DNA from 4 places in the Streptomyces sp. NPDC059994 genome. Region 4 is predicted to be linked to each of the others. Evidence: riboswitches for the same ligand, from Rfam matches in the RefSeq annotation. Region 4 holds a riboswitch; each other region holds the start of a gene.

Region 1 (4,202 bases), on a different contig from region 4:
GCTGGAGCGCGAGTGGCTGGACCGGCTCGGCACGGTCGCGGGCCGCGCCGACGAACTCTGCAGGTACGCGGTGCTGTTCGGTGACCCCCAGCTCGCCCTGACCGCCGTCGACCGGGTGCTCGACATCACCGCCGAGGAGGTGCGGGACGCGGCCCGGGCCACCCTGCGCCCGGACAACAGGGCGGTGCTGGTGTACGAGCCGACCACCGCCGAAGCAGACGACGCGGCCGACGCCGACGCAGAGGGAGCAGAGCAGTGAGCGAGACCGGCGTGACCATGCAGTTCCACCCCCAGCCGGCCGCCGGCACCGCGCGTCCCTGGGCGTTCCCCGCCCCCGGCCGCGCCACCCTGCCCAACGGGCTCACCGTGCTGCGCTGCGACCGCCCCGGCCAGCAGGTCGTGGCCGTCGAGATCTTCCTCGCCGCCCCGCTGGACGCCGAGCCGGCGGGCCTGGACGGCGTCGCCATGATCATGGCGCGCGCGTTCTCCGAGGGCACCGACAAGCGCTCCGCCGAGGAGTTCGCCGCCGACCTGGAGCGCTGCGGCGCCACCCTGGACGCGCACGCGGACCACCCGGGCGTGCGGGTCTCCCTGGAGGTGCCGGTCTCCCGGCTGGCCAAGGCGCTCGGCCTGCTCGCGGAGGCGCTGCGCGCCCCCGCGTTCGCCGACGCGGAGGTCGACCGGCTGGTCCGCAACCGCCTGGACGAGATCCCGCACGAGCTGGCCAACCCGGCCCGCCGCGCCGCCCAGCAGCTCTCCAGGGAGCTCTTCCCGGCCACCGCGCGCATGTCGCGCCCGCGCCAGGGCACCGAGGAGACCGTCACGCGGATCGACGCGGGAGCGGTGCGGGCCTTCTACGAGGCGTATGTACGCCCGGCGGCGGCCACCGCCGTGATCGTGGGCGACCTGGGCGCCACCGACCTGGACGCGATCCTGGCGGACACCCTGGGCGCCTGGACCGGCACCCCGGCCGAGGAGCGCCCGATGCCCCCGGTCACCGCCGACGACACCGGCCGCGTGGTCATCGTCGACCGGCCCGGCGCCGTCCAGACGCAGTTGCTGATCGGCCGGATCGGCCCGGACCGCCACGACCGCGTCTGGCCCGCCCAGGTCCTCGGGACGTACTGCCTGGGCGGCACGCTCACCTCCCGCCTGGACCGCGTCCTGCGCGAGGAGAAGGGCTACACGTACGGAGTGCGTGCGTACGGTCAGGTGCTGCGCTCCGGCGCGGAGGGCACCGGCGCGGCCATGCTCGCCATCAGCGGCTCGGTGGACACGCCCAACACCGGCCCGGCCCTCGACGACCTGTGGACGGTGCTGCGCAAGCTCGCCGCCGAGGGGCTCACGGACGCCGAGCGGGAGACCGCCGTGCAGAACCTGGTGGGCGTGGCCCCGCTCAGGTACGAGACGGCGGCCGCCGTCGCCGGGACGCTGGCCGACCAGGTCGAGCAGCACCTCCCGGACGACTTCCAGGCGCAGTTGTACGCGCTGCTGGCCGACACGGGCACCGTGGAGGCCACCGCGGCGGTCGTCAGCGCCTTCCCGGTGGACCGTCTGGTGACCGTCCTCGTCGGGGACGCGGCGCAGATCGAGGAGCCCGTCAAGGCGCTCGGCATCGGTGAAGTCACCGTCGTCGCGGGCTGATTGAGCGGACCGGCGCGCGCGGGCGCGTGCGTGGGAGGAGGACCCCGGTGGCCGATGTGCCGCCGGGGTCCTCCTTTATGTCCGATTTGTTGGGGAGGTTGCCTGTCTGTCATGTGGCGTGGGCAACAAAAAGACGTGTCTGTTTGGTGATTGAAAGATCAGCCGTCTAGCGTCAGTCGCGCTGTCCGTTACCACCCGTCGCAGCCGCGGCACCGGACAGCGATCGCCGAGTCCCCAACTGGCGCGAGCCAGGGGAGCCGGGGACCCACTCAGTCCCTGGGGTGAATCGGACGCCTCCGCCCGCGGAGGAGCCCGTAGGAGACCTTCCAGCTCCGAACCCGTCAGCTAACCCGGTAGGCGAGATGGAAGGAAAGGACACCGCCCCTTCATGGCGTTCACCCGTGCCACCGGGAAGCACCGTCGTCCGAGCGCCATGTCGCGCAAGAGCGCGAACATAGCGGGCATCGCCACTCTCGCCACCGCCGGAGTCGTGGGCACTCTCGCCTCCCCGGCCCTGGCCGCCGAGACCTCGGCGCCCGCCGCGGCCTCCGTCGAGGACACCGGCATCACCCAGGCGATCGTGATCGGCGACTCCCTCGCCGACCGCATCGACGCCCAGGCCGCCGCCCAGAAGCACGCCGCCGACAAGGCCCGCGCCGCCGCCGAGGCGAAGCGCAAGGCCGAGGCGAAGGCCAAGGAGGAGCGCGCCGCCAAGGAGCGCGCCGCCCGCGAGGCCGAGCGCAAGCGCCTCAACTCCTTCGTCGCCCCGATCGACGGCAGTTACGTCTCCACCGGCTACAAGACCGGCGGCTCGATCTGGTCCTCCGGCAGCCACACCGGCATCGACTTCCACGCGGGCGAGGGCACCTCGGTGCACGCCGTCGGCCTGGGCACCGTCGTCGAGGCGGGCTGGGGCGGCGCCTACGGCAACAACATCGTCATCCGCATGAACGACGGCACGTACACGCAGTACGGCCACCTGTCGTCCATCGGCGTCTCCGTCGGCCAGCGCGTCGAGCCGGGCCAGCAGATCGGCATCTCCGGCGACACCGGCAACACCACCGGCCCGCACCTCCACTTCGAGGCCCGCACGGGCTCGTCGTACGGCTCGGACATCGACCCGATCGCGTATCTGCGCTCGCGCGGCGTCAACGTCTGACGCGGCCGTCCCCGAACCTCCACCGAAGCCCCCGGCGTCCGCGCCGGGGGCTTCGGCGTCGCCGTCGGGCGCGCCGGGAGCCGTCCGTGGCCAAAAGATATGCATTGCATACGGCATGTCACCGGGAATTAACAACCGCTCGAATAGAGTCACCGAACAGGCGTCGATCGACCGCGTTTCGCGGGGATTAAGGCGGAGGTTCTGTCATGCGCATTCCAGCGCAATCGGTATGCACGGCAATCCGCGACGACATCGTCGCGGGACTCTTCGCGCGCGGCAGCCGGCTCACCGAGGAAGTGCTCGCCCGGCGGTACGGGGTCTCGCGCGTCCCGGTTCGCGAGGCGCTGCGCACGCTGGAGTCCGAGGGGTTCGTCACCACGCGCCGGCACGCCGGGGCCTGTGTCGCCGAGCCGACCGAGCAGGAGGCCGCCGACCTGCTCGAACTGCGCGCGATGCTGGAGCCGCTGGCCGCCTCGCGGGCGGCCGCCCGGCGCACCGAGGCCCATCTCAAGGTGCTGCGCGGCCTGGTCAGGCTGGGCCAGGACCGCATCCGGCGGACCCAGGGCGAGGATCTGCGCTCGCTGGGCGGCTGGTTCCACGAGACGCTGGCCCAGGCCTCCGGCAGCCCCGGCCTCATCTCGCTGCTCACCCAGCTACGGCACAAGATCGCCTGGATGTACGTGGTGGAGCAGCCCGCGCTGCCCGCCGAGTGCTGGGCGGAGCACGGGGCGATCGTGGACGCGCTGGCGCGCGGTGACGCCGAGCGGGCCAGATCGCTGGCCGCCCACCACGCCGACCGCGCGTTTTCCGCCTATCGCCTGCGGCGCCCGGTGGACGTGAGGACTTCGCAACATGCCGTAAACACCGCGAGCGCCCGCGCTTAACGGGGTCGCCGTATACAAAGGGGTGATTCGGCGGGGTTTTTTCGCGCTGCCCGAAATCGCCGCCGGAAAGCAGCGGCGCGGGTAAGAGGTTCGCGCAACCCGCACCACCCGCTTAAAAGGAAAGGAGCCGCGGACCCTGAATTCAGGATCCGCGGCTCCGTTTCGCGAAGTGCGGTGACGCGCCGGCCGGGCCGGGGTTCGGCCGACCGGGTGCGGTCAGACGGTCTCGGGGAGCTCCTCAAGGCCCGCCTCGACCAGCTTCGCCAGACGGTCCAGGGCCGCCTCGGCGCCCTCCGCCTCGGAAGCCAGCACGATCTCCTCGCCGCCCTGCGCACCCAGGCCGAGCACCGCGAGCATGGAGGCGGCGTTGACCGGGTTGCCGTCGGCCTTGGCGATCGTGACGGGGACGCCGGAGGCCGTGGCGGCGCGGACGAAGATGGAAGCGGGGCGGGCGTGCAGGCCCTCGGCCCAGCCGACATTGACGCGGCGCTCAGCCATGGTGATGCCCTTCGAAA
Region 2 (4,202 bases), on a different contig from region 4:
AAGCGCGGCGGCGAGCTCGCCGCCGTCCAGGAGTTCGGCCCGGACCGCTCGCTCCTGGTGCGCGCGGGGCTGATCCTCGGCCCGTGGGAGAACATCGGGCGGCTGCCGTGGTGGCTGGGGCGCATGGCGCGCGGCGGCGAGGTGCTCGCGCCGGGGCCGCGCGATCTGCCGGTCCAGTTCATCGACGCCCGGGACCTGGCGGAGTGGATCGTGAGCGCGGCCGACTTCGGGCTCTGCGGCCCGTACAACCTGGTCTCCCCGCCGGACCACACCACCATGGGCGAGCTCCTTGAGGCATGCGTACGGGTCACCGGCGGCGGCGCGGAGCTGCGCTGGACGGACCCGGAGGCGATCCTGGCCGCCGGGGTCGAGCCCTGGAACCACCTGCCGGTGTGGATTCCGCCGGGCGAGCTGCACCGCACGATGCACGGCTCGAACGTATGGAAGGCCGTGCTGTCGGGGCTGCGCTGCCGTCCCGTCGAGGAGACGGTCGCCGACACCTGGGCCTGGCTCGAATCGATCGGCGGCGAGGCTCCGCAGCGGCCGGACCGCCCCCGGGTCGGACTCGACCCGGAGACGGAGCGGAGGCTGCTGGCGCAGCGGTGATTCGGCTGCGGGCCGTCTGTGGCTGGCCGCTCCCCCAAGTTCGCGGCTTCGCTCGAACAGGGCGACCCCCGTCCCGGCAGAGCCGCACATGCCACAGCCCCGCACCCCTATAGGGGCGCGGGGCCGCACCGCACCGCACCGCACCGCACCGAGGAAAGCTGCTCCGAGGAAAGCTGCTCCGATACGGAGCTGATGATGCGTCAGAGAGGCAGCAGATCCGGGCGCTTGGGCTCCACGTGGTCGCCCGAGCTCTCGCCGCGCAGCCGTCGTCCGATCCACGGCACCAGGTGCTCGCGCGCCCAGTGGATGTCGTCGCGCCGCACGTCCAGGGTGTTGCGCGGCGGCAGCGGGGGCCACGCCTGGTCCGGGTCGGCCGGGATCTGCAGCCCGAGCACCTGGGCGGCGCGCAGTGCGACCCGGGTGTGCCCCTCCGGCGACAGATGCAGCCGGTCGCCGTCCCACGCCCGCCTGTCCTGAACGGACTTGAGCGACCACAGGTCGAGCACCGGGCACCCGTAGCGGTCCGCGATGGAGCGCACGTGCGCGGTGTATGTGGCGACCTTGCCCCGCAGATGCTTGAAGACCGGCACCCCGCGCGTGTCGAACCCGGTGGTCACCATGACCGTCGGGATCGCGCTCTTCAAGTCGGCCACGGCGCGCTCGAAGCGCTCGGCCACGTCGTCCGGGTCGCTGCCCGGCCGGATGATGTCGTTGCCCCCCGCGCAGAAGCTCACCAGGTCGGGCGCGAGCTCCTTGGCCCGCGGCACCTGCTCCTCGACGATCTGGTCGAGGAGCCTGCCGCGGACCGCGAGATTAGCGTAGCGAAAGGCCCCCTCCGGTCGCTGGTCTGCCAGTAGCACGGCGAACCTGTCCGCCCAGCCGACGAACGCCCCGTCCGGGCCGGGGTCGCCGACGCCTTCCGTGAAGCTGTCGCCGAGCGCCGTGTACGACCCGAACGTACCGCTGCTGAATGATCTCGAATCGTCTGCCACGAGACCACATCTTTCCCTTATGGGTGTGACCTACGCGACCGTAAGGAGGGGTTGACGATGGGTGATATAGACCACCCGGTCAGTTTCCCGCAGCGGGAATACGCGCCAATTACCGACGGGCAAACGGCCGTCAGAGGTTCGCGCCCTGCTGGCGGAGGTAGGCGAGCGGGTCGACGTCGGAGCCGTAGTCGGGCGTGGTGCGGATCTCGAAGTGCAGGTGCGGGCCGGTGACGTTGCCGGTGGCGCCGGAGAGCCCGAGCTGCTGGCCCTCGGTCACGGTCTGCCCGGCCGAGACGGAGAACTGCGAGAGGTGGGCGTACTGGGAGTACATGCCGTCGGCGTGCCGGATGACGACCTGGTTGCCGTACGCGCCGCCCCAGCCGGCCGAGACGACCGTGCCCGCGCCGACCGCCTTCACCGTGGTGCCGGTGTCGGCCGCGAAGTCGACGCCCGTGTGGTAGCCGCTGGACCACATGGATCCGGCCATGCGGTACGGGGTGCCGATGCTCACGCTGTCGAGCGGCGCGCGGAAGCCGGAGGCGGAGCCCTGGTTCGCGGTGGCGGACGAGGAGGTGTCGGCGGCGGCCGCCTTGGGGGCGGAGGCGGCCGGGGAGGACTTCGGCGTGCGGGGGGCGGACTTCTTCGTACCGGAGGCGTGCGAACCGCTCGCCTTGGCGGAGCCGTGCGACGCGCCGCCGCCCGGGGCCTTGGCCCCGAGGGTGAGCTTCATGCCCGGGCGGATCAGCGCCGGGTCGGAGCCGACGACCTCGCGGTTGTCCTTGTAGAGCCGCTGCCAGCCGCCGAGCCGGTGGTCCTGGGCGATCTGCGACAGGCAGTCGCCGCTCTTGACCTTGTACGTGGTGGGCACGGCCTGCGGGGCGGCGGCCGGAGCGGCGGTGAAGGTCCCGGCGGCGCGGACGGCCTGCTGGGGCGCGGTGGCGGGGGCGGCGGTCTTCACCGCGGCGTGCGCGCCGGTGGCGCCCAGCAGCGGGATGGCGAGCGCGGCGCCGCCCGTACCGGCGGCGACCATGCCCCGGGATATCGGGCTGGACTTGGGACGGCGGTGCTTACCCTTCGCGGGCATGGCGGATTCCTCTCCGGCGCCTGCGAGGTGAGCTGTCGGGTTCGGGCTGGAGCTGCCCGGCCGGGCACCGCGTGCGGTGTTCCGGCTTCACCCCGAGCCGTGCCGGAGTTCCGGACGGCGCTTACCTGGGTCCCCCGCTCCTGCCACGCGTGGATGGGTGCGGATTCCGAGCGGTGGCAGGATTCGGCGGTCCACCCGGATTGCGGTGACCGTAAGCGAGCCCGGTGGGTCACGACAAGTACCCATTCGCCTTCGGCATTCCCGGCCGGGAATTCCTCCGGGAATTCCGGTCACCCTGCGTCGACCGGAATTCCCAACAGGCCCCGCCGGAACGGGGGATTCATTCGGGGCTGCCACCACGGAACGTCACGGGTATGACGCTGCTCACGGGCAACCTCCCCTTCCCGCCAGGGAGATGGACAGGAGCCATCAAATCGCCCAATCCGGGTGAAAGTTCTAGTCGATTCACCCCTTCCCGCCACCTATCACCCTTCTGTCCACTTTTGGTCAGTGCATCCCGATGGAGATCTTCAGTGCGCCAAGAACGCGAATTCCTTATGCCGGGAGTTCGCCAAGCCGCCGGAAACGGAACACCGCCGCATCAAGATCGCCCCGCAGCCCGGTGTCCAGACCCCGGTGCAGCAATACCGCTCCCCTGTGTACGGCCCCGGTGTCGAGGCACCGATAGGCCGCCGCCGGGTCCAGGCCGCGCAGCCGTACGGCCGGGGGACGCTCGCCGTAGCGCTGGGCCTGGAGATGGGCGAGGACCACGGTGTCGTCGCCGCGTACGTACTGGACGGCGCTGAGCCCCCCGCGCGGCGGCCGCAGCCGGTACTGGGCCCCGAGCTGCACCACCGGCCGGATCGCCTTGTACAGCTCCACCCACCCGCGCGCCTCGGCCAGTTCGGCCTCGCTCCATCGGGTGAGGTCGCCGCCGATGCCGAGCGCTCCGGCCATCGCGCTCACAAAGCGGAAGCGCAGGCTGCTGCGGCGGCCGTTGAGCAGGGTGTTGGGGCTGTCGGTGACCCAGGCGGCCATGACCCGGGCCGGGTGCAGCTGGCTGAAGCCGTCCTGGATGGCGAGCCGGTCCAGCGGGTCGGTGTTGTCGGAGGTCCACACCTGGTCCGTACGGGAGAGGATGCCGAGGTCGATCCGGCCGCCGCCGCCCGAGCAGGACTCGAAGTCGACCGAGGGGTGCGCGGCCCGCAGCCGGTCCAACAGGCCGTACAGCGCCCGGACATGCTCGATCCAGAGCTTCTGCGGATACTCCTCGCCGGGCCAGCCCGCGTCGGTGAAGCAGCGGTTGAAGTCCCACTTCACATAGTCGACGGGCGCGCTCGAAAGGAGTCCGTCCAGCTGCTCCCAGAGGTACTCCTGGACGTCCGGGCGGGCCAGGTTGAGCACGAGCTGGTTGCGGAACTCGGTGCGCCGGCGTCCGCTCTGGTGCTGCACCCACTCCGGGTGCGCCCGGTACAGCGCGCTGTCGGCGTTGACCATCTCCGGCTCGACCCAGATCCCGA
Region 3 (4,202 bases), on a different contig from region 4:
TCCGTCGGGAGTCGTGGTGAGGGACCTGAGCGCCAGGCCGTCGGGGATGCCGTCGAGCTTCAGCTCGCGCTCCAGCATGCCGGTGACGATCGTCCGCATCGCCTTCGGCAGGCCGTCGCCCACCTTCACGGACCGGAAGGCGAGCGCGTGGTCGCCCGCCACGTCGACCCGTGCGCTGGCCGTGGCCTTGCCGACCAACGGCAGGCTCGCGGTGGCCACGACGCGCGGCTCGGCCTTCGTACTGTCCTGGCTGTAGCCGACCTCGACGCCGAGCGCGGCGGACAGGTCCTGGTAGGACACGAAGGCGGTGGCCTTGGCGGAGGCGGCGTGGGCCTCGGAGGCGTCCGAGGAGCGGCGCAGACGGTCGAGCTCGACGTTCAGCGTGGTGATCGGGAGCCTGCCGCCGTCGCGGCCCGCGGGGATGTCGGAGGCTTCGATGTCGACGCGGTCGAGCGTGCCCCCGGCCAGCTGGGCCAGTACGGGAAAGCCGTGCACCTGCACGTGCGGCGCGGCCTTGAGCCCCTGGGCCTTCTGGAACGCGTCGGCCGTACGGTGTTCCGTCCAGGCGGTCGCGGCCCGGTCTCCCGCCACGCCCAGCCCGGCCAGGACGACCGCGGCGACGGCGTACTTCCGCCACCCCCGAAGCGCCCGGCCCGCCACAGCCCGCGGCCTCAGCATGCGGAACCCCCGCGGAGTACGGGGTGCGCGGAGATCCCGCACGCGGCGCGGAAGGCCCGCAGCAGCGGGGCGCGCAGCAGCCCATCCGGTACGTCCTGGCGTGCGGCGACGGTGCTGACCAGGCCGGTCACGGCCAGCTGCGCCCGGATCGTGCCTTCCAGGTCATCAGGGTCCGCGAAGGCGGCGAGGGTCTCGGTGCGGTGGTCGCCCAGATCCCCCATGCCCTCCACTCCGGCGAGCGCGCCGGGCAGCACCGGCAGCCCGGAGTTGAAGAGCAGGGCGAGCCGGGAGCGGTGGCGCAGCGCCAGGTCGACCAGATCGGCCGAGGCCCGCCGGTGCCGCTCGGGGCCGTCCGGCAGGGCGCTCCAGGTGGCGCGCAGGGCGGCGAACTCGGTCAGCGGCCCGATGAGCGTCGCCGCGAGCAGCCGCTCCTTGGAGGGGAACCGGTGCAGCAGCCCGGTCTTCGAGTAGCCGACCCGGTCCGCGATCTCCTGCACCGAGGTGCCGAGGTAGCCCTGCGCGGTGAAGAGCTCGGCGGCGGCTTCGACGATCTCGGCGTCGAGCTCGGCGCGCGTCGGGCGTGGCATGACGGGTCCTCCCCTGAGCCTGGTCGGCTCACCGTAACAGACCATCTGGTCCATGATGGACCAGATGGTCTGCCACCCCGGCCGTCCCCTCCTCGGTAGTCGACCGGAGGCCGCCGTCGACCCGTCGGCCGCCGTCAGTACGCGCCGTTCACGTTGTCGATCGAGCCGTACGTGTTGGCCGCGTAGTTGCACGCGGCGACGATGTTGGCGACGGGGTCGTAGCTGTCCGTCGACGTGCCGGCGACGTGGAAGGCCTGGAAGGTGGGGTCGATGACCTGGAGGAGGCCCTTGGAGGGCGTGCCGGCCACGGCGTTGGAGTCCCAGTTGTTGATGGCCAGCGGGTTGCCCGACGACTCGCGCATGATGTTGCGGTAGATGCCGTCGTAGGAGCCGGGGATGCCGTGCTGGGCCATGATGTCCAGGGACTGCCGGATCCAGCCGTCCAGGTTGTCGGAGTACGTCGCCTTCTTCGCCACGGCGGCCGTCGCCTGCTGGGGCAGCGTGGTCGTACGGGCCGAACGGTCGGCCCGGGCCGAGGTGGCCGTACGGCCGGCGGACGCCGCCGGAGCCTTCGCCTTCTTGCCCACCGCCAGTTCGAGGCCGGGGTGGATCAGGGCCGGGTTGCCGCCGATGGCCTGGCGGTTGTCCTGGTACAGCTTCTTCCAGCCGCCGTTGACGTCGAGGTCCTGGGCGATCTTGGAGAGGGAGTCCCCGGCGACGACGGAGTAGGTCGTCGCGGCGGCCTTCTTCGCCACGATCGGCTTGGCGGACACCGTGCCCTTCGCGGCGGCCGCGACGGCGGGCGCGGACTTCGCGGCGGTGCCGGAGTGCGGCGCCGCCGAAGGTGCGGCACCGGCGCTGGTGGCGCCGATCACCGGAATGATGAGCGCGGCGCCACCCGTACCCACGGCGGCGATGCCCCGGGTCAGGGTGCGGGACTTGGGGCGGCGGTGCTTACCCGTTGCGGGCATGGCGAATTCCTCTCCTTCGCCTGCGAGGTGAGCTGTCGGGTTCGGGCGAGAGCTGCCCGGCCGCGGCGCACGCGGCTTCACCCCGAGCCGTTCCGTCTCCGGATTCGGCGGCCTACCTGGTTCCCCCGCTCCTGCCATTTCGTGTGTGGGAGGTTTCCGGACAGCGGCAGGATTCGGCGGTCCATCCGGATTTGACGGTGACCGTAAACGAATAGGACTGGCCGAAACAAGACCTCAATTCACCACGGCAGCCGCGAGAAAGATCCACCAGGGGCGGGAAATGCGGGACCCTGCCTCCCCGCACCCCCAACTCGCCCCGCACGAAACGGAATGCGCGCGTCGCGGGGCGCCCGCCGACAAGGGGGGCGCGTGACCCAATTCACTCCTTGCGCCGGTAATAGCAATTCCACCGACACTGCCCAAACAAAATCTTAAGCCGCCCTATCATTCCTAATGACTAGATTGGCGACATAGAAGGGAAACTGCCCCTCTGGGGTTCATTTCGGACATCGAGCGAGGGGTCCGGCAGCCTCAGCTCGGGGACCCGAGCAGCTCCATCTCCTCGTCCGTGAGCCGCAGCGCGCCCGCGGCCACGTTCTCCACCAGGTGGTCCGGGTTGCCGGTGCCGGGGATGGCCAGCACGTGCTCGCCCTGCCGCAGCGTCCACGCGAGGCGGACCTGCGCGGACGTCACCCCGTGAGCGCGGGCGACCGCGAGGACCGCCTCACTGTCCGTGCCGCCCCCCTGTCCCGCACCGCTCTCGCGCCCCTCCCCGGCGATGGCGAAGAACGGGACGAACGCGATGCCCTGCTCCCCGCAGAGCCGCAGCACCTCGTCGGAGCCCGTACGCCGGCTGTCCAGGCCGTACCGGTTCTGCACACAGACCACCGGCGCGATGGCCTGGGCCTCGGCGAGGTGCTCGGGGGCGATGTTGGAGATGCCCAGGTGGCGGATGAGTCCGGCGTCGCGCAGCTCGGCCAGTGCGCCGAAGTGTTCGGCGAGCGAACCCGGCCCGTTGAGGCGCAGGTTGACCACATCGAGGTGGTCGCGGCCGAGCTGGCGCAGGTTCTCCTCGACCTGGCCGCGCAGCTGCTCCGGCGTGGCCCAGGACAGCCACTCGCCCGACGCGTCGCGCCCCGGACCGACCTTGGTGACGATGACCAGATCGTCCGGGTAGGGCGCCAGCGCCCGGTTGATGAGTTCGTTGGCGGACCGGAGCCGGGAGAAGTAGAAGGCCGCGGTGTCGATGTGGTTGACGCCGAGTTCGACCGCGCGCCGCAGCACGCCGATGGACCGCTCGCGGTCGCTGGGCGTGCCGAGGTCGAACGCGGCGCTGCCGGTGAGGCGCATCGCGCCGAATCCCAGCCGGTTGACCGACAGGTCACCGAGTTTCCAGGCGCCCGCGGCCGCCGCGTTGATCGTCTCCGTATTCATGATCGCAGTCTGCCATCCGCGCTCGCGTCGCCGAAACGACCGAACTCCACCGCTTCCCGGGAGAAGTACGGCCGGAAAGCGTCCGTCGCATTTGAGCCCTCTCGGCCGCGTTGCCGCGAGTCCACGCGGTGCTGCAAAAGATCAGACAGGATTGCCCGGAAAGGCAACGGGCAGTGAAAGCGCGGTATTCCGAAGCCGAAACGACCACCACTGGGGGGACAGTTAAATGCACGAGAGACGGAGACTGTGCCGAAGAAGCGTATTACGGAAGGGGCTGGGTGCAGGGGGGCTGGCCATGGCGGCGAATCTGCTGCCCGTTCCGGGGTTGCGTTCCGGCCCCGCCTGGGCCGAATCTCTCGGCACCGCCCACACGCCCGTCGCCGGCGTCCCCTTTCCCGCATGGGCCCGCTTCGCCCGCATCGCGGACGGCACCTTCGACGACGACGCCGACCCGAACCTCGACATGAAGCCGGTGATCGCCGGACTCAAGGCGCAGAACGTGAGCGTCATCGAGGTCGACACCATCTTGTCG
Region 4 (4,202 bases):
TGCTGATGTGTCTGTCCCTGCCGCTGTCCCTGCCGCTGTCGCTGCCCCTGTCGCCGCCCGCGCCCTGGGTGACCGCGCCCCCGTACACGAAGGGCGGCGTCCCCTCCGTGCACGGCGATCCGGCGGCCCGGCGGCACGCCCGGGGGACCTGTGTACGGGGCCGGGCCGGGCCCCGCCGATGCCGGGCCCGGCTGATCGCGACGGGCGCCGACCGGCACTGAGGCCGCACCCGGTTGGCCGAGGTGGGCTCGCCGCGCGCGGCGGAGCCGGGCACCCTGGGTGGGGCGCGGAACGTCGGCGGCCCTGCGGACGGGCAGGAGACGACAGGTGCGGCAGCGATCGGACGGCGGCGGCCGGGAGGGCTCCCGGCGCCTCGGCCTGGTGCGCGTCCTGCCCGCGCTGCTCCTGGTCGCCGGGGTCGTTCTCGACGCGGCGACGCCGCCCGATCTGACCGCCGCCGCCCTCTTCGCGGCCGCGCCGCTGATCGCGGCCCCCTTCTTCGGGCCGGCCGGCACCGCCGTCGCGGGCGCCTCGGCGGTCGGGGCGGTGCTGCTCACGGAGTATCTGCACGACATCCCCAGCACGGGCGAGGCGGTCAGCGAGCTGTTCACCGTCACCACCGTCGGCGCCCTCGCCCTCTTCATCAACCGCATGCTGCGCCGCAGCGGCGAACGCCTCGCCTCGGCCCGGGTCATCGCGGAGACCGCCCAGCGCGCCGTGCTGCCGACGCCCGCCGAGCGCATCGGGGGCCTCCAGGTGGCCGCGCGGTACGAGGCGGCCCAGGCCGGTGCCTTCATCGGCGGGGACCTCTTCGCCGTCCAGGACACGCCGTACGGGGTGCGCCTGGTCGTCGGGGACGTGCGGGGCAAGGGCCTGGAGGCGGTGGAGGCGGTGGCCGTGGTCATCGGGGCGTTCCGGGAGGCGGCCGAGCAGGAGTCGACCCTGGAGGCCGTGGCCGGGCGCCTGGAGCGCGCGCTGACCCGGGAGGGCACCCGGCGCGACGGCCTGGACGCCGTCGAGGGGTTCACCACTGCCGTGCTCGCCGAGATCCCGCGCGGCGCCGGGGCCGTACGGCTGGTGAACCGGGGCCACCCCGAGCCGCTGCTGCTCCACGCCGACGGGGCCCTGGACGCGCTCACCCCGTCCGATCCCGCGCTGCCGCTGGGGATGGCGGACCTGGGGGTGTGGCCGGACCGGGCGGACGCGTACCCCTTCCCGGCCGGGGCGACGCTGCTCTTCTACACCGACGGCCTCTCCGAGGCCCGCTCGGTGGAGCCGCCGGGGGTCTTCTACGACCCGCACGAGCGGCTGCGCGGCCGTATCTTCCCGGGGCCCGACCGGGTCCTGGACGCGCTGATCGACGATGTGCGCAGACATACGGGCGGGGGCGCGAACGACGACATGGCGCTGCTCGCGGTGGGGCGGCCGGGGGTGCGGCAGCCGGAGCGGCGGCGGACGATGCCCGTGGTGCCGTGACGTTGTGTAGCCGAACAACCCCCCTGTGCACAGCAACTGACGCATCGTCAACTGTTGTCCCCGACGATCAGGGGGAACTGCTTGGAATCCGGTCCCCCTGTCTATTAACGTTCGATAACGCAGCGCGGTCGTCCCAGCCGTCGCAGAGGCGGCACCGTGCGCACGCGCCGAATCCCGAAAGGGAACCGGGGAACCACCAACTTGGGGTGAATCGGGCACCTTTGCACCTTCGAAGAGGTGCCCGTAGGAGACCTTCCTGCTCCGAACCCGTCAGCTAACCCGGTAGGCGAGAAGGAAGGAAAGGAGCGCCCCCGTGGCGTCCAACGAGCCTGCCCTCGGCACCCAGCCGGTTCCCCCTGTCTCCCTGTACGGGACCGCGCCCGGTGACACCGAGGTGTGGGAGGAGTGGAACCCCACCGAGGAATCGGTCGCCTCCGTGCGCGGCAGGCACCGCGTCGCCAAGCAGCGCGGCGGGCTCGCCCGCAGCTCCACCGTCCTCGGCGTAGGCGTCATCGCGGCCGTCGGCGCGGGCGGCATGGCCAGCGCGCAGAGCAAGCCGCCGGTCTCCATATCCCTGCCCGACTCGGTCGCGGACAACCTCCCCGACGTCAAGTCCCTGCCGGGCGTGGGCACGCTGATCTCCGACATCGCGGGCGACGAGAAGCCCGACGCCTCCCCGGCCGCCCAGGCCGACAGAGCCGTCGCGAGCGCCCCCCTCACCATGGCGGGCGTCTCCCGGGCCGACGCCGAACAGGGTGCCACCGGCGCCGGCGAGGCCCTGCGCACCCGCATCCTCCAGCAGGCCGAGCAGCAGCAGAACGACGCCGAGGCCGAGGCGAAGGCGGTCGCCGAGAAGGCCGCGTCCCAGCAGGCGGCGGCCGAGGCGAAGGCCGCGCAGAGCGCCGCGGCGCAGAAGGCGGCGGCCGCGAAGAAGGCCGCCGAGGAGGCCGCCGCGAAGAAGGCGGAGGAGGAGCGTCTGGCCGAGCTCGCCAAGAGCTTCTCGCTCCCTGTCGCCTCGTACACGATCACCTCGACGTTCGGCGAGGCCGGCTCGATGTGGTCCTCCGGCCACCACACCGGCCTCGACTTCGCCGCCCCCACCGGCACCCCGCTCAAGGCGATACACGGCGGCACGGTCAAGTCGGCGGGCTGGTCCGGCTCGTACGGCTACCGCACGGTCATCGAGCTGGAGGACGGCTCGGAGCTCTGGTACTGCCACCAGTCCTCGATCGCGGTCAGCGCGGGCCAGAAGGTGACGACCGGCGAGACGATCGGCCGCGTCGGCGCCACCGGCAACGTGACGGGCCCGCATCTGCACCTGGAGGTGCACACCCCGGGCGGCACGGGCATCGACCCGATGGCGTGGCTGCAGTCGAAGGGCCTCAATCCGTAGGGCGTGCTCGCCGTGGGCGGGGGCGTGGGCGGGGGCGTGGGCGGGGGCGCGGAATAGCCGCGCACCGCCCGCCCGTTCACCCCCTATGACCTCTCTGCGCCCCCTGGGCGCCTCCGACCTCTCCGTCTTCCCGCTCGCCCTCGGCGGCAACGTCTTCGGCTGGACCGCCGACGAGGCCGCGTCGTTCGCGGTGCTCGACGCGTACACCGAGGCGGGCGGCAACTTCGTGGACACGGCCGACACGTACTCGTCCTGGATCCCCGGCAACGAGGGCGGCGAGTCCGAGAAGATCATCGGCAAGTGGCTGGCGGCGCGCGGCAACCGCGCGGACGTCGTCGTCGCCACGAAGGCGGGCGCACACCCCGGCTTCAAGGGGCTCGCGGCCGCCACCATCAAGGCCGCCGCCGAGGCCTCGCTGCGCCGGCTGGGCACCGACTACATCGACCTGTACTACACGCACTTCGACGACGAGTCCGTCCCGGTCGAGGAGATCGTCACCGCCCTCGACCAGCTGGTGCAGGACGGCAAGGTGCGCGCCGTCGCCGCCTCCAACATCTCCCCGGAGCGGCTCAGGGACTCGCTGGACTTCTCCGACCGCGAGGGCCTGGCCAAGTACGTCGCCCTCCAGCCGCACTACAACCTGGTCTCGCGCGGCACCTACGAGGGCCGCCTCCAGGACACCGCCGCCCGCTCGGGGCTGGCCGCCGTCCCCTACTTCTCGCTCGCCGCCGGGTTCCTCACCGGCAAGTACCGCCCGGGACAGACCGTGCAGAGCGCGCGGGCCGGGAGCGCCGCCAAGCACCTGGAGACCGACCGGGGCGCGAAGGTGCTGGCCGCGCTCGACCGCGTCGCGCGGGCGCACGGCGCCGAGCCCGCGAGCGTCGCGCTCGCCTGGCTCGCCGCCCAGCCGACCGTGGTCGCCCCGATCGCCTCGGCCCGTACGGTCGAGCAGCTGCCCGCGCTCCTCGCGGTCGCGGACCTGGAGCTCACGGACGCGGAGCTGAGCGAGCTGAGGACCGCCTCGGCGTAGCTCCCCGCGCCCCGGCGCTTTCAGCGCCTTCAGCGCAGATAGGGGTTGTACGGGGAGGACTGGTTGTACCCGTAAGGAGTCTGCTGTCCGTACGGCGCCTGGTGTCCGTACGGGTACGGCTGAGCCGGGATCCAGATGCGGCCCGCCGCGCCCGCCGCGTAGTGCAGCGCGGGCCCGGCCACCTCCCTGCGCTCCCACAGGTGGTGCAGCAGCTCCTGCTCGCGGGCCGTGAAGTCCGGGCCGGCCTGGGCGCGGCGGGCCCGGCGGCGCAGGAACGCGAGGGCCGTCGCGAACGCCTCGTAC

The links. A riboswitch is a leader RNA that binds a small molecule or an ion and turns the genes downstream of it on or off. The one in region 4 is predicted to bind cyclic di-AMP.
Region 1: linked by a shared signal. The riboswitch ahead of ACFWA7_RS31575 (M23 family metallopeptidase) and the one ahead of ACFWA7_RS22330 (M23 family metallopeptidase) in region 4 are both predicted to bind cyclic di-AMP.
Region 2: linked by a shared signal. The riboswitch ahead of ACFWA7_RS36530 (peptidoglycan DD-metalloendopeptidase family protein) and the one ahead of ACFWA7_RS22330 (M23 family metallopeptidase) in region 4 are both predicted to bind cyclic di-AMP.
Region 3: linked by a shared signal. The riboswitch ahead of ACFWA7_RS00055 (transglycosylase SLT domain-containing protein) and the one ahead of ACFWA7_RS22330 (M23 family metallopeptidase) in region 4 are both predicted to bind cyclic di-AMP.

Annotation. Positions count from the first base shown of each region.
Region 1 is NZ_JBHWUR010000094.1:21,836-26,037, reverse strand. Features, by position in the region: gene ACFWA7_RS31585 (M16 family metallopeptidase) at 1-259, shown strand, start outside; gene ACFWA7_RS31580 (M16 family metallopeptidase) at 277-1,644, shown strand; cyclic di-AMP (ydaO/yuaA leader) riboswitch at 1,859-2,019, shown strand; gene ACFWA7_RS31575 (M23 family metallopeptidase) at 2,033-2,803, shown strand; gene ACFWA7_RS31570 (GntR family transcriptional regulator) at 3,010-3,687, shown strand; gene ACFWA7_RS31565 (HPr family phosphocarrier protein) at 3,904-4,185, opposite strand.
Region 2 is NZ_JBHWUR010000141.1:6,397-10,598, forward strand. Features, by position in the region: gene ACFWA7_RS36520 (NAD-dependent epimerase/dehydratase family protein) at 1-606, shown strand, start outside; gene ACFWA7_RS36525 (SGNH/GDSL hydrolase family protein) at 807-1,598, opposite strand; gene ACFWA7_RS36530 (peptidoglycan DD-metalloendopeptidase family protein) at 1,729-2,682, opposite strand; cyclic di-AMP (ydaO/yuaA leader) riboswitch at 2,687-2,852, opposite strand; gene ACFWA7_RS36535 (alpha-galactosidase) at 3,238-4,202, opposite strand, start outside.
Region 3 is NZ_JBHWUR010000001.1:9,816-14,017, reverse strand. Features, by position in the region: gene ACFWA7_RS00065 (DUF2993 domain-containing protein) at 1-678, opposite strand, end outside; gene ACFWA7_RS00060 (TetR/AcrR family transcriptional regulator) at 672-1,265, opposite strand; gene ACFWA7_RS00055 (transglycosylase SLT domain-containing protein) at 1,400-2,236, opposite strand; cyclic di-AMP (ydaO/yuaA leader) riboswitch at 2,241-2,425, opposite strand; gene ACFWA7_RS00050 (aldo/keto reductase) at 2,768-3,670, opposite strand; gene ACFWA7_RS00045 (beta-galactosidase trimerization domain-containing protein) at 3,966-4,202, shown strand, end outside.
Region 4 is NZ_JBHWUR010000046.1:7,942-12,143, reverse strand. Features, by position in the region: gene ACFWA7_RS22340 (hypothetical protein) at 1-221, shown strand, start outside; gene ACFWA7_RS22335 (PP2C family protein-serine/threonine phosphatase) at 328-1,476, shown strand; cyclic di-AMP (ydaO/yuaA leader) riboswitch at 1,632-1,780, shown strand; gene ACFWA7_RS22330 (M23 family metallopeptidase) at 1,790-2,869, shown strand; gene ACFWA7_RS22325 (aldo/keto reductase) at 2,955-3,899, shown strand; gene ACFWA7_RS22320 (PrsW family intramembrane metalloprotease) at 3,929-4,202, opposite strand, start outside.